2 regions of the Mesorhizobium sp. f-mel genome follow, and region 2 is predicted to be linked to the other one. Evidence: predicted binding sites of a transcription regulator. Region 2 holds the regulator's gene; the other holds the start of a gene.
The links. Region 2 encodes PhoB, which activates phosphate uptake and scavenging genes when phosphate is short. Its sites were predicted from a motif close to TGTCATNNANCTGTCAT; they were not measured.

Region 1: ACWUKX_RS08680 (esterase-like activity of phytase family protein) is a predicted target of PhoB. The motif match lies at 9,027-9,043, and genes of this name have one in related genera.

The regions. Positions count from the first base shown of each region.
Region 1 is NZ_JBSPTO010000004.1:206,451-217,620, forward strand. Features, by position in the region: gene ACWUKX_RS08625 (histone deacetylase family protein) at 1-258, opposite strand, end outside; gene ACWUKX_RS08630 (N-acetyltransferase family protein) at 255-770, opposite strand; gene ACWUKX_RS08635 (3-keto-5-aminohexanoate cleavage protein) at 783-1,712, opposite strand; gene ACWUKX_RS08640 (aminotransferase family protein) at 1,715-3,094, opposite strand; gene ACWUKX_RS08645 (N,N-dimethylformamidase beta subunit family domain-containing protein) at 3,096-4,736, opposite strand; gene ACWUKX_RS08650 (ParB N-terminal domain-containing protein) at 4,892-5,140, shown strand; gene ACWUKX_RS08655 (SRPBCC family protein) at 5,274-5,759, shown strand; gene ACWUKX_RS08660 (alpha/beta fold hydrolase) at 5,786-6,736, shown strand; gene ACWUKX_RS08665 (GFA family protein) at 6,957-7,355, shown strand; gene ACWUKX_RS08670 (hypothetical protein) at 7,489-7,713, shown strand; gene ACWUKX_RS08675 (glycoside hydrolase family 25 protein) at 7,942-8,958, shown strand; gene ACWUKX_RS08680 (esterase-like activity of phytase family protein) at 9,103-11,170, shown strand, end outside.
Region 2 is NZ_JBSPTO010000005.1:202,256-213,425, reverse strand. Features, by position in the region: gene ACWUKX_RS10260 (hypothetical protein) at 1-34, opposite strand, end outside; gene ACWUKX_RS10255 (PstS family phosphate ABC transporter substrate-binding protein) at 796-1,800, shown strand; gene pstC (phosphate ABC transporter permease subunit PstC) at 1,921-3,309, shown strand; gene pstA (phosphate ABC transporter permease PstA) at 3,302-4,915, shown strand; gene pstB (phosphate ABC transporter ATP-binding protein PstB) at 4,928-5,743, shown strand; gene phoU (phosphate signaling complex protein PhoU) at 5,782-6,489, shown strand; gene phoB (phosphate regulon transcriptional regulator PhoB) at 6,506-7,195, shown strand; gene ACWUKX_RS10225 (ROK family protein) at 7,371-8,618, opposite strand; gene xylF (D-xylose ABC transporter substrate-binding protein) at 8,875-9,915, shown strand; gene ACWUKX_RS10215 (sugar ABC transporter permease) at 10,058-11,170, shown strand, end outside.

The DNA of each region.
Region 1 (11,170 bases), on a different contig from region 2:
TTCTGCCGAAGCGCCTTCGATGCGCTGCCAGCGCACAAAGATGTGCTCGAGAAAATCGAGATATTCGGGCGTATGCACCGCCGCAACCGGTCCTGGCCCGTGATCTCTCGGCCGTTCGATCGTGCAGCCGGCGGCCCTTGCGCCGGCGAGCAGCCGTTCGACGCGTTCCGGCTTTTCCGGATTGGGTTTCTGCGCACCGCTGGAGAGGAATGCCTTGGGATCATGGCGCTTCTGTTCTTCGGCATAGAAGGCTTTCATCTTGGCTCCTCATCATCGGGTGCATCGGCGAAGGCAAAGAACGCGTCGCCGGCGATCTTCTGCACCTGCTCGTAGCTCGACCAGGCAATGCCCAGTCTTTCGTAAAAGGCTTTGGCGGTTTCATTGTCGGTGTCGACGGACAGTCTGAGGTAGACGCCGCCGTCCTCCCGGCATTCTCGCGCGGCACGGCGCAGCAGGCGTTCGCCGATCCTGCGGCCGCGAAACCGATCCTCGACATAGAGGTCCTGCACATAGATGCCGGGCCGGCCCATCCAGGTCGAGAAGATCGGGAAATGCAGGCATAGGCCGGCGAACTCGCCGCCGACTTCCGCAATCAGCGTCGAGAAGGCAGGGTTTTCGCCAAAGCCGTAGGTGCGAAGGTCGTCGGCCGTAGAAGTGATTTCCTCGGGCGCGCCGATATGGGCGCCAAGCCGCAGGATCGCAGCATGGATGGTTTCGACATCCTCGACGGTACCGGGCCGGATGCGAATGTCTTTTGACGCTGGGTTGATCACGGCCGCATCTCAGAATGCCACCCTATCGCCGCCCTTGAGCGCCAGCATCTTCCGCGCCTCGGTGGGCGTGGCGACGTCCAGCGAAAGCCCGTCGAGCACGCTGCGGATACGGCGCACCTGGTCGGCATTGGACTTTGCCAGCTGGCGGCCGTCGTAGAGGCTATCCTCCAGCCCAACGCGGACATTGCCGCCCATCGCTGCCGCAATCGAGATCATCGGCATCTGGTGGCGGCCGGCGGCCAGCACCGAAAACTGATAGCTGTCGCCGAACAGTTTGTCGGCGATACGCTTCATATGGACCAAATTGTCGGGATCGGCGCCGATACCGCCCAATATGCCGAACACGAACTGGATGAACAGAGGTCCTGACACCAGCCCCCGGTCTCGAAAATGCGCTAAAGAATAGAGGTGGCCGACATCATAGCATTCGAATTCGAAGCGTGTGCCGCAGCCCTTTCCAAGTCTTTCGAGCACGGTCTCCATGTCAGCAAAGGTGTTCTTGAAGATCGTGTCACGTGTCGCTTCAAGCAGCTTGGGCTCCCACTCGTGATGCCACTCCCTTGGCCGGTCGAGCATCGGGAACAGCGCGAAATTCATCGAGCCCATATTGAGCGAGCACATTTCGGGCTCGGCCCTGAGCGGTGCGGCCAGCCGCTGGTCGAGCGTCATCAGCGACGAGCCGCCGGTGGTGATGTTGATCACCGCTGATGTCGCCTGCTTGATGCGCGGCAGGAACTGCATGAACACATCAGGATCGGCGGTCGGCCGCCCGTCACTGGGATCGCGGGCGTGAAGATGCAAGATCGAGGCGCCGGCTTCGGCGGCGGCAATAGCCTCTGCGGCGATCTGGTCCGGCGTCACCGGCAGGTGCGGCGACATTGACGGCGTGTGCACCGACCCGGTGACGGCGCAGGTGACGATGACTTTTCGCGGCGCCATTTTCAACCTTCGACCGGCAGGTCGAGCTCGCCGGCCAGCACTTGCAGCGAGTCGCCGATGATGGCGACGATTTCGCCGACCTGTTCCTTGGTAACGATCATCGGCGGTGCCACCATGAAATTGTCGCCGTCGAAGCCGCCCTTGACCTTTCGCCCATAGATGATCAGGCCGCGCTCATAGGCGAGGTCGAGCAGCCGCTGGGTGGCCTTCTTCGCCGGTGCGATCGGCCCCAGCGTATCGGGGTCGGCGACCATCTCGGCACCTAGGAGCAGGCCCTTGCCGCGCACGTCGGCGATGAACGGAAACCGCTTGGCCAACCCCTTCAGCTCGGCCATCAAAAGATCGCCCATGTCAGCTGCATTGGCGATCAGGCCGAGACGATCCATCTCGCTAAGCACGGCGAGCCCGGCGGCGCAGGCGAGCGGATTGCCGGCATAGGTATGGCCGTGCTGGAAGCCGCCGGAGGCGAGCAGCGGCTGCACCAGCCGCATCGGTGCCGCCAGCGCGCCGAGCGGCGCATAGCCCGAGCCCAGCCCCTTCGACAGAGCGACGATGTCGGGCTTGCAGTTCCAATGGTCGCCACCGAGGAATTTTCCGGTGCGGCCGGCACCGCTCATCACTTCATCATGGATGAGCAGGATGCTGTAGCGGTCGCAGATTTCGCGGATGCGCGGATAATAGCTGTCCGGCGCGACCAGCGCCGCGGTGGCAGCGCCGCCGACCGGCTCCATGATGAAGGCGAGCACGCTTTCCGGCCCTTCGGCGAGGATCTTCTCCTCCAGCATGTCGGCGTAGCGGATGCCGCGCTGCTCCATCGAGAGATTGTCGCGGTCGCGCCAGGCGGCCGGCGCCGGCACGGTCGGCATGACCTGCATCATCGGTATGAAGGTTTCGGCCAAGGCGTCGTCGCCGGTGACGGATAGCGAACCAAGCGTGCCGCCATGATAGGAGGGAAATCGGGTGATCACCTTCCAGCGCTTGGGCTGGCCTGTCGCCACTGCCCACTGCCGCGCGAGCTTGATGCAGGATTCCGTCGCCTCCGAGCCGCCCGAGACGAAAAAAATGCGGTCCATGCCTTCTGGGAGTTTGGCAGCCAATAGCCGCGCGAGCTCCTCGGCCGGCTCGTTCTCGAAATGCAGCCGGTAGGCGAAGGTTGCGCGGTCCATCTGCCGCTTCATCGCATCGAGCACGTTGCGGTTGGAATGACCGATATTGGCGACCATCGGTCCGCTCGATCCGTCGATGAAGCGGCGGCCATCCTGCGTCCAGATGTAGATGCCTTCGGCGCGGTCGACCAGCGGCCGGCGCAGACTGGACAGATAGAACAGATGCGATGGCGGGCGCGTCTCGGTGTCCGGGGCAGGGGTCTGGGACTTCAGCATGTCAGGACTTTCCGAGATAGCAGTCGAGAACATTCTTGGTGACGAGCTCGACCATCGGGTCCTGCCTTAGCAGGCCGGCGACCCATTCGCAGCTTCCGGCGTGGAACACCTCGCCCTTGCCGCGCGGGAAATTGACGATCATGCCGTTGCCGCGCTTGACCTTGTCGAGATTGGCGTCGCTCGCCTCGCCGAACAGCGTTTCGGCGGTGAAGCGTCCGTCCTCGTCGCCGAGGAACTGGTCTTCGAACGGAATATCGGCGCTCTCCTCGACTTGGGCAGCCATGCCGACCGCGAGAATTTGCAGCCCGTCCGGTGCGCCGCTGTTGGGCGTCGGGTAGGGCAGTCCGCCTCGGATCTCGTGGTCGAGCCCGTCGACCTCATAGCCATAGACATGGCTGTCGGCGCCGAGCAGGTCGCCGTAGTAGATGCCTGTGCCGGCGAACGCCCAATGCTCCGGCCGGTAGACCGGAAAGCCGCGCACGCCGCGCGGCGCGCAACCGCCCCAGCCGGCGTAGAGGCCCCTCGTCGCATTGAGCCCGAAAGTCGAGGCGCCCGGCCGGCCAATCTCAGGTGCTTCCCAGGAGTTCGTGGCGCGGGTCACGTCGCCGCCCCGATAGGCCGGGTCCTCGGCGCGGGCGCGGTATTTGTAACAGACTTGCCGGCGACCCTCGTCCTCCAACCTGGTCTGCCACATGAAATTGCCGGCGAAGCGTGCGGCATGGCCGCCGCGCTCGACATAGGCGTCGACAGTGTCGCGCATCTCCCAGGTCCAGTATTCGTCATGGCCGACGAAGACGACGCAGTCATAGCCGTCGAGGATTTCGGGCGAAAAATGCAATTCGTGCTGACTGGCGAGATCGACCCCATAGCCGGCACGCTCGGCAAAACGAAAGAAGTGGCTGTCATAGCTTGCCCAGCCGGACGAGGCGTATTTCTTCGAATGGCCGGTGGCGAAGGCCCATTCCATATGCGGATAGCGCGGCACGGTCTTGGGCGGCACGGCGACCTCGAGCGGCACGCGCGGTGCCACGTTCGGCAGAACAACAAAACCGCGGCACCATGGCCGCTGCGTCGAGACTATTGAGGCATACTGGTCGCGGTTCGGGCCGGTGATGCCTTCGTAATGATTGGAGCCACCCCACGTGTTGTAGGCAAGCCAGGTGCCGGTGGCTGCAACCTGCAGCACACGACCGCGTTTCTTGCCGGGCTGCGGGCTAACGATGAAAAGATGCTGGCAGCGGATCGGTTTGCCGTCGCGGCCGTCCGCCGTCAGCGTGATGCGGTAGGCTCCGGACGGCCAGTCGTCGCCGACCCGGAATTCAAACGAAGCGCCCCAGCCGCAGCCCACGACCGAACATTGGTCGGGTGTATCCTGCCAGCGCGCCGCGATCCCAGCCTTGTCGAACATTTTCGTTTCGGTGCCGCCGTCGCGGACGATCGACATGCTGAAGCTGGAGGCCGTCGAGCTGACATGCAGCACCACCGTCTCGTCCCGGCGGTATGAAAAACGGTCGCTGTAGCACCAGATCTCGCCGCGTTCGCCATCCATGCCCGGCCACTCGTAATAGTGGCCGCGCACGGCTTGCCGGCGCTGGTGGGGCGTCAGTCCGAAATCGGGGAATTCGGTAGGAAGCTTGGTCATGAACGCCTGTGAAGGGTCGAACGCGTCATTTCGACCATCTGCCGGCCAACCGTCAATTGGAAACGATCGGGCCAGCGATAGCTCACAGTCGGCCTTGGCCTTGCCTTCCAAACCGACTATCACAAAGGGTGGCGTTTTTCGCCACGGGAGCCGACATGCTGAGAGTGCAAAAGGTCAAGGTGGACGACATCTACGTGCCGACCGCGCGCAGGAAGACACTGCATCCCGAGACCGTCCGGCATCTGGCCGAAGACATTCTGGAAAACGGCATGAAGACCCCGATCCAGGTGCGCCACGACGGCAAGCGCCATGTCCTGGTCGAAGGCCTGCATCGGCTGGAAGCGGCGAAGTGGCTCGGCGAGACCGATATCGACGCCTATCTGGTGCAAGCCAAGCGCCACTAAGCTCTCCTTCGGCGTTCGCCGGAATCGGCCTGGCGAAATTTTCGCGGGACGCTGTCGGGCTGCGCGTTGCCCGCTCGTCCTTGAGACGGAAACCGGCATTCAAGCCAACTCTTTTGCAAGTGAGGAGACCATTATGACCACCAAGCTCGACATCGCCCCCAGCTCCGACCGCGAACTGGTTCTTGCCCGCATCATCGATGCGCCGCGCGAGAACGTTTATCGCTGCTGGACCGAGCCGAAGCTCGTGACGCAATGGTTCGCGCCAAAGCCGTGGACGACGCCGCGCGCCGAAATGGATGTGCGCAGCGGCGGCTCCAGCCTGGTCGTCATGGCGGGACCCGACGGCAACGAATTCCCGAACCCCGGCATCTTCCTCGAAGTCGTGCCGGGCAAGAAGATCGTTCTCACCGACGCCTATACGAAGGCGTGGGAGCCGTCCGAAAAACCGTTCATGACGCTCGTGCTGACCTTCGAGGATGAGGGCGAGGGCAAGACCCGCTACATCGCCCGGGTTGCGCATTGGTCCGTCGCCGATCGCGAAGAGCACGAGAAGATGGGCTTTCACGAGGGCTGGGGCCAGTGCGCCGACCAGCTCGAAGAAGTCGCCAAGCGGCTTTGATATCAGCGGGACGGAAGGAGACCGACATGTCCAGAGCGATGTTTTTCGCCATTTTCGCCTCGGCTGCAGCGCTCTTCGCCGCGCCGGGCTCCACCAAAGCCGAGGAAGCAAAGCCCGTCATGACCACTGAAACGAAAGCAATGCCGAAGCCGGCGAAATCCGGCCTGCTGCCGATCAACGGCCTGAACTACTATTACGCCGTCTATGGCCAGGGCGAGCCGCTGCTTCTCCTGCATGGTGGTCTCGGCACCACCGACATGTTCGCGCCGATCCTGCCGAAGTTTGCCGAAAACCGCACCGTCATCGGCGTCGACCTGCACGGTCACGGCCGCACCGCGCTCGGCGACCGGCCGCTCAGCCTGAAGGCGATGGGCGACGACATGGCGGCGATCGTCAAGGCGCTCGGCTACGAGCAGGTCGATGTCATGGGTTATTCGCTGGGCGGCGGCGTCGCCTTCCGCATGGCCGTCCAGCATCCCGAAGCGGTGCGCCGGCTGGTCCTGGTGTCGGCCGGCTATGCCTCGGACGGCTTCTATGCCGACATGCGCGCCCAGCAGGCGCAGGTCGGCGCGGCGATGGCCGACATGATGAAAGACACGCCGATGTACAAGTCCTACGTGGCGGTCGCGCCGCATCCGCAGGACTTTCCGAAGCTGCTCGATCAACTAGGCGCCCATATGCGCAAGGACTACGACTACTCCGCCGACGTACCCAAGCTGAAGATGCCGGTCATGCTGGTTTTTGGCGACAGCGACATGTACCGGCCCGAGCATGAGATCAAATTCTATCAGATGCTCGGCGGCGGACTGAAGGATGCCGGCTGGATGCGCGAGAACCTTTCGCAGAACCGGCTGGCCATCCTGCCGAACCGCACCCATTATGACGTGTTCTTCGCGCCGGAACTGACAGCAGTCACTCTGCCCTTCCTCAATCGCGAGACCAAGGTCAAGACCTGGGACGAGGTCATCAGCGAATAACCACCTGACAACGGCCTGCCCGGCCCATCTCCTGCGAGATGGCCGGGCAGGCTTATCCCTCTGAAGCCGGCTATAAGCCTTGGCAATCCCGACACACGTCGTGGGGGCCAATGGCATCTCCCGCATCACAGCCATAGATGGCCCTATCAAGGCTTTTTAATTGACGCTGCTGTGCCGGCAGCTACCTTGCCGACAATCTTCAGAAAGAGGGGCGCAGGTAATGGCGAAATATCAGGGTGGCTGCCTGTGCGGCGCGGTGCGTTACCGCACCGATGCCACGCCGATCAACGAGCGGGTCTGCCATTGCCGGCTCTGCCAGAAGGCGCTGGGCGCGGCCTTCAACGCACGCGTGCTGTTCCGCATCGACGACGTGACCATCGACGGGCCGGTGGCGACGGTGAATTCCTCGCCCGATCTCAAGCGCGGCTTCTGCCCGGGCTGCGGCACGACGATGTTTTCCCGGCGCGACTCCGCCGGCATCATCGGCGTGACCTCAGGCTCGCTCGACGCCCCTTCGGTATTCAAGCCGCAGATGCATATGTGGACCGCCTCGAAGCAGCCCTGGGTGCAGCTTGACGACGGCCTGCCGCAATATGAAGGCGCGCCACCCCCGAACTGAAGCACAGGCGAACTGAGCGCAAAGCGTGCCCAATTTTTTCATCCGGGACACGAGATAGCCGGCAAAGCGTCATTGGCGAGCCATCATTGCTGCCTATCTATTACGTGCGGGTCGGCAGTCGAGGAGGCGACGGATGAAAGACAGAATCAATACCTTGGATGAGCTTTTGAGCGATCCGATGGTCAAGCTCGTGATGGAGCGTGACCGCGTACAGCCGGCCGAGCTTCGCTCGCTGCTTGAAGAAAAGGTTCGCCGGGATGATGCACCGGTCGTCAACGATCGTCCCGTCACCGACCGCTTCATACCGCCCGCTCACATGGTAGCCGAGAGCTGCCACAAGTTATGGCTGTGCGGCTAGGCAGCGGGCCTGCAGGCGTCGGCGATCCTTCGCGCCGTCTCCGTCCTGCCGTGTTTCCAAGCTCTCACCGCTACGGTTATAAAGCGGGCGCCATGTATTCTGTTTGCCCAGCTCTCGTCCTAACAATTTGATTCAAACTTTGTTGGCAATTTCTCGTTAGTAATCTGGATCGGTTGTCCGGCGGCGTTGTCTTGCCCTCGGTCTGTTGTGTTCTGCGTACAGGTCCAGATGCGGTTATCAGGCGTCGTCATCTTCTCGATCGCGTCACTTTGCCTTGCCGGCTGCACATCCACGTCCGGCATCGACGCGCTGCAAGTGCCGTCCAGCGAGACGACCAGCTCCGTTGTGCGGCCGCCCGCGCCGGTGGCGTCGGTCGGTGCGGCCGATGCCGCACCCGACTTTGAGCAGGAAGAGGCGACGGAGCAGACTGTGGCGATGGCCACTCCAGAGCCTGCCGACAGCATCGAACCACCCGTCGAGCCGATTGCCCTGGTGGCGCCGAAGCGGCTGGCACGAGCAGCACCGATCCTCGCCGAGCCGGTCCAGCGCTACCGTTTTCGTGACGCCAAGCCGATCAATTTCGGCAAGGCCTCGCCCAGGCACCTCGCCGTTCACGGCGTTGACGTTTCACGTTGGCAGGGCAACGTGAACTGGGCAAAGCTGCGCGCGCAGGGCGCGAACTTCGCCTACATCAAGGCGACCGATGGCGGCGATCATCTTGATCCGATGTTCATGAAGAACTGGCGCAATGCCGACGCCGCCGGCCTCAAGCGCGGCGCCTACCATTTCTTCTACTGGTGCCGTACGGCAGGCGAGCAGGCCGACTGGTTCATCCGCAACGTGCCGAGGGTCGAGGGCGCCTTGCCGCCGGTGATCGATGTCGAGTGGAACGGCGAATCCAGCTGCAAGCGGCGGCCGTCGCGGCAAAAGGTGCTGGAGAAGATGCAGGTGTTCATGGACAAGCTCGAGCGCCACTACGGCCAGCGGCCCGTCATCTACACCGCGCCCGATTTCTACCGAGACAATCTCAGAGGCGCTTTCCCCGACTATCCGTTCTGGCTGCGCGCGGTGGCACAGCACCCGTCAAAGGTCTATCCCGGCCGCAAATGGGTGTTCTGGCAGTATTCCGGCTCCGGCCTGTCGCACGGCGTGAGAGGCCGCATCGACCTCAACGTCTTCCACGGCGACGAGAGAGCCTGGCGGAACTGGGTTGGTGGGCGGCAGATGGTGGCCGAGGCGGAGTAGGGGTTCCTTCTTGCTGCTCGCACCTGCGGGGTGCTGATCGCGGCCGCAGAAAGCCGCTGTCTCAGAACTGTCATGGATCCGTCATCGCTTTGAAATGTCGTTCCCCCAAAGCAGGTGGCTTCCATCGAACAGGAGACGCCACCCGTGCCCCGCCATTCCGCGCTTTTCGTCCTGACGGCAGCGCTTGCTGCCTCCGTTTCGCTGCCGGCCCATGCCGACATGATGTTCAACCGGGTCGCGAGCTTCGCCGTCGCCGGAAACCTCCCGGCGGACGTCGAGCAGACCACGCCGACTTCGTCCGAGATCATCAGGGCGACCGAAGACGGCATGACGCTGGTCTATTCCGACAGCCCGCTCGGCGCGGTCGGCTTCATCGACATCACCGACCCCAAGGCGCCCAAGGCCGGCGGCATCGTCAAGATCGAGGGCGAGCCGACGTCGGTCGTGGTCATTGGCGGGAAGGTGCTGGCCGGCGTCAACACGTCGAAGAGCAAAGCCAAGCCTTCGGGCAACCTCACCGTCATCAACCTTGCCTCCAAGGCGATCGAAGGCACCTGCGACCTCGGCGGCCAGCCGGACTCGCTGGCGTTCAGCAAGGACGGCAAGTTCCTGGCCATCGCCATCGAGAACGAGCGCGACGAGGAGCTGAACGACGGAGAAATTCCGCAGATACCGGCGGGCGACCTCAAGATTTTCACGATGACCGAAGGCCAGCCTGATTGCGCGACGATGAAGAGCGTCAACCTGGCGGGCATTGCCGAAGTCGCGGCGGAAGATCCGGAGCCGGAATTCGTGGCTTTCAACGAGGCCGGCGAGGTTGCGGTCACGCTGCAGGAGAATAACCATATCGCCATCGTCAACGCCGAAACCGGCGCGATCGTCACGCACTTCTCGGCAGGCTCCGTCACGCTGGACAAGATCGACACCAAGAAGAACGGCGCCTTCTCTTTCGATGGCAAAATGGAAGACGTCGCGCGCGAACCCGACGCCGTGAAATGGCTCGACAATGACCGTCTCGTCGTCGCCAACGAAGGCGACTACAAGGGCGGTTCGCGCGGCTTCACGATCTTCAGCAAGAAGGGCGAGGTTCTCTACGAATCCGGTCCGTCCTTCGAGTACCAGGTCGCCAATGCCGGCCATTATCCCGACGCCCGCAACAAGAAGGGCGTCGAGCCGGAAGGTCTGGATACCGGCGCCTTCGGCGAAGACAGACTGATTTTCGTCGCTTCGGAGCGTGGCTCCGTTGTCGGCGTCTACAAGGACACGGGTGCGGAGCCTCAGTTTGTCCAGATCCTGCCGTCCGGCATCGGCCCGGAAGGGCTGGTCGCGATCCCGTCGCGCAATCTCCTGGTCACCGCCAACGAGGCCGACCTGGTCGAGGACGGGCTCGCCCGCTCGCACGTGATGATCTACGAGCGCTCCGAGGGTCCCGCCACTTACCCGATGATCACGGCAAAGCTCACGGCAGACGGCACGCCGCTCGGCTGGGGTGCGCTTTCGGCGCTCGCGGCCGGCGACACTGCCGGCAAGCTCTTCGCAGCCTCGGACTCGTTCTACGCCAACGCGCCCTCGATCTTCGAGATCGATGCCACGCAGACGCCGGCGCTGATCACCGGCAAGACCATCGTCACGCGTGGCGGCCATCCTGCACAGAAGCTCGACATCGAAGGCATGGTCGCCGATGGTGAAGGCGGCTTCTGGCTGGCCAATGAAGGCGATCCGACAAAGCTCGTCCCGCACGCTATCCTGCGCGTCGACGACAAGGGCGAGATCAAGCAGGAAATCGGCTTCCCGATGGAACTGCTCGCCCACCAGACCCGCTTCGGTCTCGAAGGCATCACCACCATCGGCGAGGGCGACGACCTGATGCTGGTAATGGCCGTGCAGCGCGAATGGGCTGACGATCCGAAGAACCAGGTCAAGCTTCTGGCCTACAAGCCGAAGGCCAAGGAATGGTCGGCGGTGCGCTATCCGCTCGAAGCGACCGAGGCTGGCTGGATGGGGCTGTCGGAGATCACCGCGCATGACGGCAAGCTCTATATCCTTGAACGCGACAACCAGATCGGCGACCTGGCCAAGGTAAAGCGCGTCTATTCGGTGACGCTCGACGCTTTCAAACCGGCCAAGCTCGGTGGCGAACTGCCGCTGGTCGAAAAGACGCTGGTGCGCGACATCATCGGCGACCTGAAATCAGCCACCAACGGCTATGTCA
Region 2 (11,170 bases):
GGCACAGGAAAAAAGCCAGGATCCGTCCCAACATCGGCAACACCCTTGCGGGATTTATAACGCGGCTTCGGTTCTACCGACAACCGTCGGAATACACTGCGGGCAAGGCTAGCGCATGACCCGGAGAATCGGAATCGATTTCGCCGGGGATCATGCGCAAAATCAAAAGTGCCGCAGCGTCCCTGGCGCGACTGGGGGGCGGCATGGACGATTTACCTGCCCAAGCCCATCAGCCCCAGGGCGTCTTGCTCGAAAAGGTCGGCGCGGACTGAAATCCAGCGCAACGCGGGATTAGGCATCCGCGTCAGGCTGTAAGCCGTGATTCGGCGAGGCATTGCGGACAAGACTATGGTGCGATCGCACCATATCAAAGCGTGCGTCCGGTTGGGACAATAAGCGCATTCGAGTTCCGCTCCTCCAGTTACGGGCGGGAGCAGCGACCGCCGGCAAGAAGCAGGGTCAGATTTACCCCAACGGACCTGTTTCGGCGATGGCGCGGCCATGACCTCCTTGGCCGCATGCAACGCGCTCCCGCCCGGATTTTCTTTTTTCGGCGCCAATTATTTCGGCTGTCGAGGGCAAATGCCGGCCGCAAAGCGTGCAAGCTGCTGATTCCAGCGGCAAACCCCGGCTGTGCCGGCGGGACCCGCGTCCCTTCCTTTTCGACATGGCTGTGCGGCGGTTACCGGGCTGACATCAAACTGTCATGTGACTGTAATAATCGGGGGCTATTGGCCTCAGCGGGCGCCGAAGGAATGGCGCCGAGAGACCATTTTCCGAACAGGAGCAGGCCACATGAAAAAATTCCTCCTTACGGCGTCGGCCGCGGCGCTTGCGCTCGCCGCGTCGGCTGGTTATGCCGCCGCGCGCGACCAGATTCAAATCGTCGGTTCGTCCACAGTGTTCCCCTTCACGACGGCTGTCGCTGAAAAGCTCGGCCAGAGCGGAAAGATCAAGACCCCGGTCGTCGAGTCGACTGGCACCGGGGGCGGCATGAAGCTGTTTTGCCAGGGCGTCGGCGAGAATACCGCCGACTTCACCAATGCCTCGCGCGCCATCAAGGACAGCGAGCTTAAGACCTGCAAGGCAAACGGCGTGACGCCGGTCGAGATCAAGGTCGGCTTCGACGGCATCGTACTGGCCAATTCGAAGGCGGGGACTGTCGTTGATCTGACCAAGGAACAGATTTTCAAGGCGCTCGCCAAGAACGTCGCTGTTGACGGCAAGGTCGTCGCCAACCCCTACAAGAACTGGTCGGATGTCGATGCGTCGCTTCCCGCGACAAAGATCGAAGTGCTTGGCCCGCCGCCGACATCCGGCACGCGCGATGCGTTCGTCGAACTCGTCATGGATGCGGCCTGCCAGGAAGAAGTGAAGGCGGCTAATGAAAAGGGCTGCGGCGAGATCCGCGAAGACGGCGCTTTTGTCGAGGCCGGCGAAAACGACAATCTGATCGTCCAGAAGCTGGAAGCCAACCCCAATGCCTTCGGCATCTTTGGCTTCTCGTTCCTTGACCAGAACGCCGACAAGCTGCAGGGCCACAAGGTCGACGGCGTCGAGCCGACCTTCGAGAACATCGCATCCGGCGATTACGGCGTTTCCCGCTCGCTCTATGTCTATGCCAAGAAGGAGCATGTTGGCGTCATCCCCGGCATGCAGGAATTCATCGCCGAGTACACCTCGGAAGGTGCATGGGGTCCTGATGGTTATCTGGCCGACAAGGGCCTGATCCCGCTGCCGGACGCCGAGCGCGCCAAGTGGGCCGAAAACGCCAAGGCCCTGAAGGGCATGGGTTCCTGAGTCTTCGGGGTCGGGGCGTATATCCGCTCTGACCCTCATGCTCTAAAGCCCAAAGCGCGGGACCAAGGTCCCGTGCTTTGAGCCGGTGGATGACCGGCGGTCGAGGGGACGTCCTGAATCATGGTCGGTTATCTCGTTGTTCTTCTGTTGGTTCTGGCAGCTGCGGCCTATTTGATCGGCCGGAGACGCGCCATTGCCAGTGTCAATGGCGACGTCGCGCGATTGCATTCGCTGCCTGGCCAACATGGCATGTTTCTGGCGCTTTTTGCTGCCGGTCCCGCGCTGCTTGCGATCTTGTTGTGGTCTCTGGTCACGCCGGGAATTGAATCGTCGATCATTGCCGACCGCTTCTCCACCGAATTGTCGGGGATGGGCATTCCGCAGGTCGAAGCTTTCATCCGCGACGCTCGCGCGATGGCCTTTGGCGGGCTTGTCGGCTTCGCCGATCCCACGAAAGAGGCGGCTGCCGCCGTCTACAAATCGATCCATACGACCAGCACCTGGATCATCTGGGCCGTCTCGCTCGTGCTTTCCGCGTCCGGATTTTACTGGGCCTATTCGCGCATCGCACAGGCCTACCGGGCGCGCCACGTGGTCGAGCGCGTTCTTCGCGCATTCTTGATCGCCTGTTCGGTGGTCGCGATCCTGACGACGGTCGGCATCGTTCTCTCGCTCATCTTCGAATCCCTGCGGTTCTTCCAACAGGTGCCGTTCTACAAGTTCCTGTTCGGCACGCATTGGTCGCCGCAGAGCGCCTTCACCGGCGCCGGAGCGGAAGCCGGGGCGGTCAACCAGGACATCTTTGGCATGGTGCCGCTCTTTGCCGGCACGCTGCTCATCACCTTCATCGCCATGCTGGTGGCTGCGCCTATCGGGCTGATGGCTGCGATCTACCTTTCGGATTACGCCTCCAAAAGCGTCCGCGCGGTCGCAAAGCCGGTACTGGAAATCCTCGCCGGCATCCCGACCGTCGTCTACGGCTTCTTCGCCGCGCTGACAGTTGCGCCCTACTTCCGCGGTATCGGCGAAAGCCTGGGCCTCAACGTCGCGTCCGAATCTGCGCTCGCCGCAGGCGTGGTCATGGGGATCATGATCATTCCCTTCGTTTCCTCGCTTTCCGATGATGTGATCAACGCCGTTCCGCAATCTCTGAGAGACGGTTCCGCCGGCCTCGGCGCGACCAAGTCGGAAACCATCCGCAAGGTGGTCCTTCCTGCTGCCCTTCCGGGCATCGTTTCAGCGATGCTGCTTGCCGTCAGCCGCGCAATCGGCGAGACAATGATCGTCGTCATGGCGGCCGGGCTGGCGGCAAACCTAACGGCCAACCCGCTCGAAGCGGTCACTACCGTGACCGTGCAGATCGTGACGCTGCTAGTGGGCGATCAGGAATTCGACAGCGCCAAGACGCTGGCAGCCTTCGCACTCGGCCTGGTGCTGTTCTGCATCACGCTTACCCTCAACATCGTCGCTTTGCGCGTCGTCCAGAAATACCGAGAGCAATATGACTGATGCGATCTCGTCATTCGGCGCCGTCGGACGGCCGGTCAGCATTCATACCGACGGTGCCGCGAAGGCGCGGCTGAAGGGTCGTTACCGCACGGAAACGTGGTTCAAATGGCTTGGCGCCGGAGCCGTCGCGTTGGCCGGCCTTTTCCTTGTGCTGCTCCTGTCGACGATCGTCACGCAGGCGATCCCGGCGCTGCGGCAGAACTATCTGACGCTGCCGATCGATCTTTCGGCGGCCAAGGTCGACCCGGCAAAACTCGATGAAGTGAACTACGACGCCATCGCTCAGGAAGCGCTTGCGGCGAGATTTCCGGATGTTACGAGCCGTCAGGACAGGCGTCTGCTGCGCGGGCTGATTTCCACCGGCACAGGCGTCTTCCTGCGCAAGGATATTGCGGCTGATCCGGGGATGCTCGGAGGAACGGTGGACTATGCGGTTCCAGTTGACGATTTTGCCGACCTCTATCTTAAGGGTTTGCTTGCCGACGTCGGTTCGGACGAAGCGATTTCGACAAGCGTCACGCCTTCGAAAACCAGCGGCGACATCGATCTGACCTTCGGCGACGATGCCATGCTGGCGCTGGCGCGCGGCCGTGGTGCGACCGAAGGCGAAAACGGCATGCTCACGCTGACGAGCGGTGCATCATCGCTGCTGGTCGTGTTCAACGGCGGCACGGTCAAGCTCACCGCGTTGTCGCCGGGGCCTAGTGGGACGGCGGTCGCAAAGGGCACGGTGATCGAGGCGCTGGACAGCACGGCGCCCGCTGCGAGCGGCCAGGCATTCCTGCGCGTCATCGATACGCCGGAAGCATCGCGAAAAATTTCCGACAAGGAGATCGTCTGGCTCGACACGCTGAAGAGCGCCGGCCAGATCGAAAGCCGGTTCAACTCGATCTTCTTCTTCACCGGCGCAAGCCGCGAGCCGGAACTGGCCGGTGTTTGGGGCGCGGTCGTCGGATCGTTCCTGACAATGATCGTTACGCTCGCCATCGCCTTTCCGATCGGCGTTTCGGCGGCGATCTATCTTGAGGAATTTGCGCCCAAGAACCGGCTGACGACGATCATCGAAGTGAATATCAACAATCTGGCGGCTGTGCCTTCGATCGTCTTCGGCCTGCTTGGACTTGCCGTATTCCTGAATTTCTTCGGCATGCCGCGCTCGGCCCCGGTGGTCGGCGGCATGGTGCTGGCGCTGATGACCCTGCCGATCATCATTATCGCCTCGCGCGCTTCGCTGCGCGCCGTGCCGCCGTCGATCCGCGAGGCGGCGCTTGGCATCGGAGCGTCCAAGGCCCAGACCGTATTCCATCACGTCCTGCCGCTGGCGATGCCGGGCATCATGACCGGCACCATTCTCGGAATGGCGCATGCGCTGGGCGAAACCGCGCCGTTGCTGATGATCGGCATGGTCGCCTTCATCGTCGACATTCCCGGCGGCTTTACCGATCCCGCGACGATCCTGCCGGTGCAGATATTCATGTGGGCGGATTTCCCGGAAGCTGGATTCCAGCAGAAGACTTCGGCGGCGATTTTGATTTTGCTGCTGTTTTTGGTCATCATGAACGCCATTGCAGTGATACTGCGCAGGCGCTTCGAGCGGCGCTGGTAAGGGGTAGAGGATATGAACATCATGACGGAAGCCGGCGTCGAACAGAAACTGAGCAGCGGAACCAATGCCCCTTCGATCAAGATGAAGGGCGAAAAGGTCTCTGTTCATTACGGCGAGAAGCGAGCTCTGTTCGACGTGGACCTCGATGTCCGCGAAAACCAGGTGACGGCGTTGATCGGCCCATCGGGCTGTGGCAAGTCGACCTTCCTGCGTTGCCTGAACCGAATGAACGACACGATCGATATCGCGCGGGTGAGCGGCAAGATAACGCTCGACGGCGAGGATGTTTACGACCCGAAAATCGATGTCGTCGAGTTGCGAGCTCGAGTCGGCATGGTTTTCCAGAAGCCGAACCCGTTTCCGAAGTCGATCTATGAAAACGTCGCCTACGGTCCGCGCATTCACGGCCTGGCCAGGAGCAAGTCCGAGTTGGACGGCATCGTTGAATCGAGCCTGAAGAAGGCCGGTCTGTTCAACGAGGTCAAGGATCGCCTGCTTGAGTCGGGCACCGGTCTCTCCGGCGGACAGCAGCAGCGCCTGTGCATCGCGCGCGCTATCGCCGTGTCGCCGGAAGTGATCCTGATGGACGAGCCCTGTTCGGCGCTGGATCCGATCGCCACCGCCCGCGTCGAGGAACTGATCGACGAACTGCGCCAGAACTACACGATCGTCATCGTAACCCACTCGATGCAGCAGGCAGCGCGCGTGTCGCAACGCACGGCGATGTTCCATCTCGGCTACCTTGTCGAGGAGGGCGCGACCGACAAGATGTTCACCAATCCCGACGACAAGCGCACCCAGGACTACATCACCGGCCGGTTCGGCTGAGCGGTCCGGCGGCGAATTTCGAACACGAGGACAGTATCATGGGTGAACACACCGTCGCGTCTTTCGACGAGGAACTGGACCGCATCGACAGGCTGATCCGCGACATGGACGAGCTCGCCGCCGCGATGGTCGCAGCCTCGATCCGCGCGTTGCTTGCGTCAGACAATGCGATGGCGCAGCGTGTCGTCTCGGACGACGCGATCATGGATGCGCGGCAGCGCGAACTCGACGACAGCGCGATCACGCTGATCGCCAAGCGGCAGCCGATGGCGCAAGATCTGCGCGCCGTGGTTGGCGCAATCCGCATGGCCGGTGATCTCGAGCGCATCGGCGACCTGGCCAAAAACATAGCCAAACGGGTCAGCGCCGTCGGGCAGAGCGCCACGCCGCGTAATCTGTCGCACGGTATCGACGCGATGGCGGATCTCGTTCTTGTGCAGCTCCGCGGGGTGGTCGAGCACTATGTGTCGCGCAATGCCGGCGCGTTGAAAGAACTGCGCGCCGACGACCAGAAGATCGACGTGAAATATACGGCGGTTTTTCGCGAACTCCTGACCTACATGATGGAGGATCCGCGCAACATCACCGCCTGCACGCATCTGCTGTTCTGCGCCAAGAATCTCGAGCGTATCGGCGATCATGTCACCAACATCGCCGAAAACGCCTACTTTGTCGTGACCGGGCAGCAATTGCCGGCGGATCGCCCGAAGCTCGACGAAACGACGATGTCGGCGCCGGCGACATGACAGGAGTGACCGGCCGATGATCGCGCCGCGCATCATGGTGGTGGAGGATGAAGAGCCGCTGGGCGTCCTCCTCCGCTACAATCTGGAATCCGAAGGCTATCAGGTCGAGGTGGTGACGCGCGGCGATGAGGCCGAAATCCGGCTGCAGGAAAACGTGCCCGATCTTCTGGTGCTCGACTGGATGGTGCCGGCGGTTTCGGGCATCGAGCTTTGCCGGCGCCTTCGGGTGCGTCCCGAAACCGAGCGGCTGCCGATCATCATGCTGACCGCGCGCGGCGAGGAGAGCGACCGGGTGCGCGGCCTTTCCACCGGGGCCGACGACTATCTGGTCAAGCCGTTCTCGACACCGGAATTCATGGCCAGGGTCAAGGCGCTGCTGCGCCGCGCCAAGCCGGAAGTACTGTCCAGCGTGCTGAAGGTCGGCGACATCATGCTCGATCGCGAATCGCACAGGGTCTATCGCAAGAAGAGCGAGATCCGGCTCGGGCCGACCGAATTCCGGCTGCTCGAATTCATGATGCGGCACCCGGGTCGGGTCTTCTCGCGCAGCCAATTGCTCGACAATGTCTGGGGCGAGACGATCTACATCGACGAGCGCACGGTGGACGTCCATGTCGGCCGGTTGCGCAAGGCGGTCAACAACGGCCGCATGCCCGATGTCATCCGCACCATCCGCGGCGCGGGCTATGCGATCAGGGAAGACTAGGGATGTGCTGATATTCAGGTGGTGCCGGCCTGCGAACGCCGGCTTCCTGGGCTTCCGGTGCTCACGTACCCAAAGTACGCTCCGCTCCGGTTCTCGGAACCCACCATTCTCGACTCGGCCTGACCTGAATCTCAACACACCCCAAGTCGCGATCCGGGGATCCCTGCCTTCGAGTTCAAGCCACGTTCTTTCCGACCGGGCCGGCTCGTGCCTGGATGCTCGGCGCGAAGATCTCCTGGTCGACGAAGCTCAGCGCCCGCATGGCGCAGCCTTCTCGGATCAGCGGCAGTTCGTTCGGCTCGGTGTCGAAGGAAATCGAACCCGAATGCTGGCCGCCGGCGGTCTGGGCGATCGCCTCGCGCAGGGCCGGCTCGATCAGGTCGAAGGCGGCAGCGCTGGCACCGACCATGGCGACCGGCGCCGGATCGATCAGCGCGAACAGGCTGCCGAGCCCGAAGCCGAGCGCCTCGCCGGCCTTGCGGTAGGCTTCGCGCTCCGGTCCGTCCGTCTCGCGCGCCCGGGCCGCCAGTGCCCGCATCTCGGCGTCGCTGACATCGGCGACCGGCTCGGCGTTCTCGCTCAATTGCCTTGCGTTGCGCCAGATAGCGTAGTTGCCGGCATAAGCCTCGACGCAACCGCGCCGCCCGCAGCGGCAAAGCGCACCGCCCGGCCGATGAATCATGTGGCCGAATTCGCCGCCTGAGGAATGGGTGCCGGTGAACAGCTCGCCCTTCAGCACCAGCCCCATACCGATGCCATGCGAGAGCAGGATGGCGATGAAATCGTCGCGGTAGCGATCCGGGTCGCGCCAGCGCAGCGCCACGGCCATCATGTTGCAGTCGTTCTCCATGATGGCCGGGATGCCGAACTCGCGTTCCAGAATGTCGGCGAAGGCGATGTTCGTCTGCGGCGTGATCGGCGACCACAACATGGCGCGCGCATGGGAATCGGTAATACCCTGGATCGCCAGCGCGATGCGGGCGACGCTTTGGACGTCGAGGTCGGGGTCTTCGAGCCGGCGCCGGACGATGGCGACACATTCGTCGATCAGCTCGTCGCGCGACATGGTCAGCGTGTCCAGCCGGCGCTGTTCCTCGGCGACCACTTGTCCGGCATAGTCGATGACAGCGACCGACAGGGAATTCAGCGACAACACGACGGCCAATACCGCAGCGGCCTCCGGATTGAGGCTGAGGCCAACCTGCGGCCGGCCACGTTTCAGCGAAACGGTCTCACTCGCCTTGCTCTCGGCCAGGATGCCTTCGTGGATCAGGTCGGAAGAGATCGCCGATATGGTCGAATGGCTGAGGCCGGTGGTTGCGGCGATCTCGGTCCGCGACGGCTGGCCTGCGCGGCGTACGGCCGAAATAACCATCGCCCGGTTGCGCCGGCGCAAATCGTCATGGCGGATCCCAACCGACATTGTTTTGCTTCCTATTGCCGCGGCCGCTCATGAATCGGAAGCCGTCGGGCCGACAAATACTGGCAGAAGCAGAAGGACCTGTCATTGTTTATTCCGAGGCTCGAAAAAAAGCCGGCAGGACACCAAAATCCATCAGAATTCATGTTGACAGTGCTTCGGCGTTGGATCAGTATTTTTTCGAGGCTCGAAAAAAAGAGCTTTTGTGCAGGCCTTGGGGCCAGTTGGTCGCGCCGTACGCGGCGCAGGGAGGAATATCATGAATAGATTCACAGCCGCCATTCTGGCGGGGGTCGCCATGTCGCTGACGCTCGCGTCGGTCGCACAGGCGAAGGACAAGGTCATTGGTGTTTCGTGGTCGAACTTCCAGGAAGAGCGCTGGAAGACTGACGAAGCCGCCATGAAGTCGGCGATCGAGGCCGCCGGCGACAAGTATATTTCAGCCGATGCACAGTCCAATCCCGGCAAGCAGCTGACCGACGTCGAGAGCCTGATCTCGCAGGGCGCCAACGCGCTGATCATCCTTGCGCAGGATGCCTCGGCCATCGGGCCGGCGGTGCAGAAGGCGCTGGACGAAGGCATTCCGGTTGTCGGCTATGACCGGCTGATCGAGAACAAGGACGTCTTCTATTTGACCTTCGACAACCAGGAAGTCGGCCGCATGCAGGCCCGTGAAGTGTTCAAGGTGGCGCCGGAAGGCAATTACGTCTTCATCAAGGGCTCGGGCGCCGATCCGAATGCCGATTTCCTGTTCGCCGGCTCCATGGAAGTGCTCAAGGATGCCATCGACAGCGGCAAGATCAAGAATGTCGGCGAGGCCTATACGGACGGCTGGCTTCCCGCCAACGCCCAGAAGAACATGGAACAGTTCCTGACCGCCAACGACAACAAGGTCGATGCGGTGGTTGCCGCCAATGACGGCACCGCTGGTGGCGTCGTCGCGGCGCTGACGGCGCAAGGCTTGGCCGGATCCGTTCCGGTGTCGGGCCAGGACGGCGACCATGCCGCGCTGAACCGCATCGCGCTCGGCACACAGACCGTATCGGTGTGGAAGGACGCGCGCGAGCTCGGCAAGAACGCCGCCGAGATCGCCTCGCAACTGGCCGACGGCAAGCAGATGACAGACATTGCCGGCGTCACGGACTTCGCCACGCCGGGCGGCAATATCGTCAAGTCGCTGTTCCTGACGCCGATTGCCGTCACCAAGGACAATCTCAACGCCGTTATCGACGCGGGCTGGATCAAGAAGGAAGAGGTCTGCGCCGGCGTGGCGGCGGGCACGGTCCCGGTCTGCAACTGATCCGGCCTTCGCAAGAAGCCTGAAACGCCGCGGCTTCACGCCGCGGCGTTTTTTCAAAAAGAATTGTTTTTCCGCTTCTCGCGGATAACTTCCAAGCTGCTTCCGGCATCCGCGGCAGACGGCAACCCGGTGGGAGGACATCATGACCGACACAACTTCCAACACGCCGGCCGCCGATACAGGCGCCGATCGGGCGCGTGAATCCGAGCTCAGCCCGGTCGGCCGCTTTCTCAAGGCAACCGAGCTCGACATACGCATGCTCGGCATGGTCGGCGCGCTGCTGGTCATCTGGGTTGGAATCCACCTCCTGTCGGGCGGGCTTTTCCTCACGCCGCGCAACCTCTGGAACCTGTCGGTGCAGACCTCCTCGGTCGCGATCATGGCGACCGGCATGGTGCTGGTCATCGTGATGCGCAACATCGATCTTTCGGTCGGCTCCGTCGAAGGCGTGATCGGCATGGTGATGGGCGTCGCGCAGGCCGAATTCCTCATCCGAGTCATGGGGTTCCAGCTTGGAAATCCCTGGATATGGATCATCGCACTGGCTGCCGGCGTGGTGCTCGGCCTCATGATCGGCGCGCTCCAGGGCTTCATTATCGCCTATCTCGAGGTTCCGGCCTTCATCGTGACGCTGGGCGGCCTGCTGATCTGGCGCGGCATGGCGTGGCTGATGACGAGCGGGCGCACCGTCGCGCCGCTCGACGCCACCTTTCAGCTCATGGGTGGCGGGCCGCGTGGCTCCATCGGGGCAACCGCAAGTTGGATCGTCGGCATTCTCGCCTGTGTGGCCGTCGCCTTGATGCTGAACAACGGCCGGTCGCAGCGCAAGCGGTTCAAGTTCCCGCTGCGTCCCGTCTGGGCGGAGACCTTGCTTGGTGTTGTCGCTTGCGCCGCCATTCTCGGCGCCGTCTGGATCGCCAATTCCTATCCCTGGCCGATCGGCATCGTTCGCCAGTACGCCCAGCGGACCGGCATCACCGTCCCGGAAGGCGGGCTGTTCATCGCCCATGGCATCGCCATACCGGTGCTGATCGCGGTCACTGTGGGCATCGTCATGACTTTCATCACCAGCCGCACCCGTTTCGGCCGATATGTCTTTGCCATCGGCGGCAATCCGGAAGCGGCGGAACTCGCCGGCATCAACACGCGCTGGGTGACTATGAAGGTGTTCATGATCATGGGCGTTCTGGCCGCGATCAGCGCGGCGATTGCTTCGGCCCGTCTCAATGCGTCGACTAATGCGCTGGGTACGCTG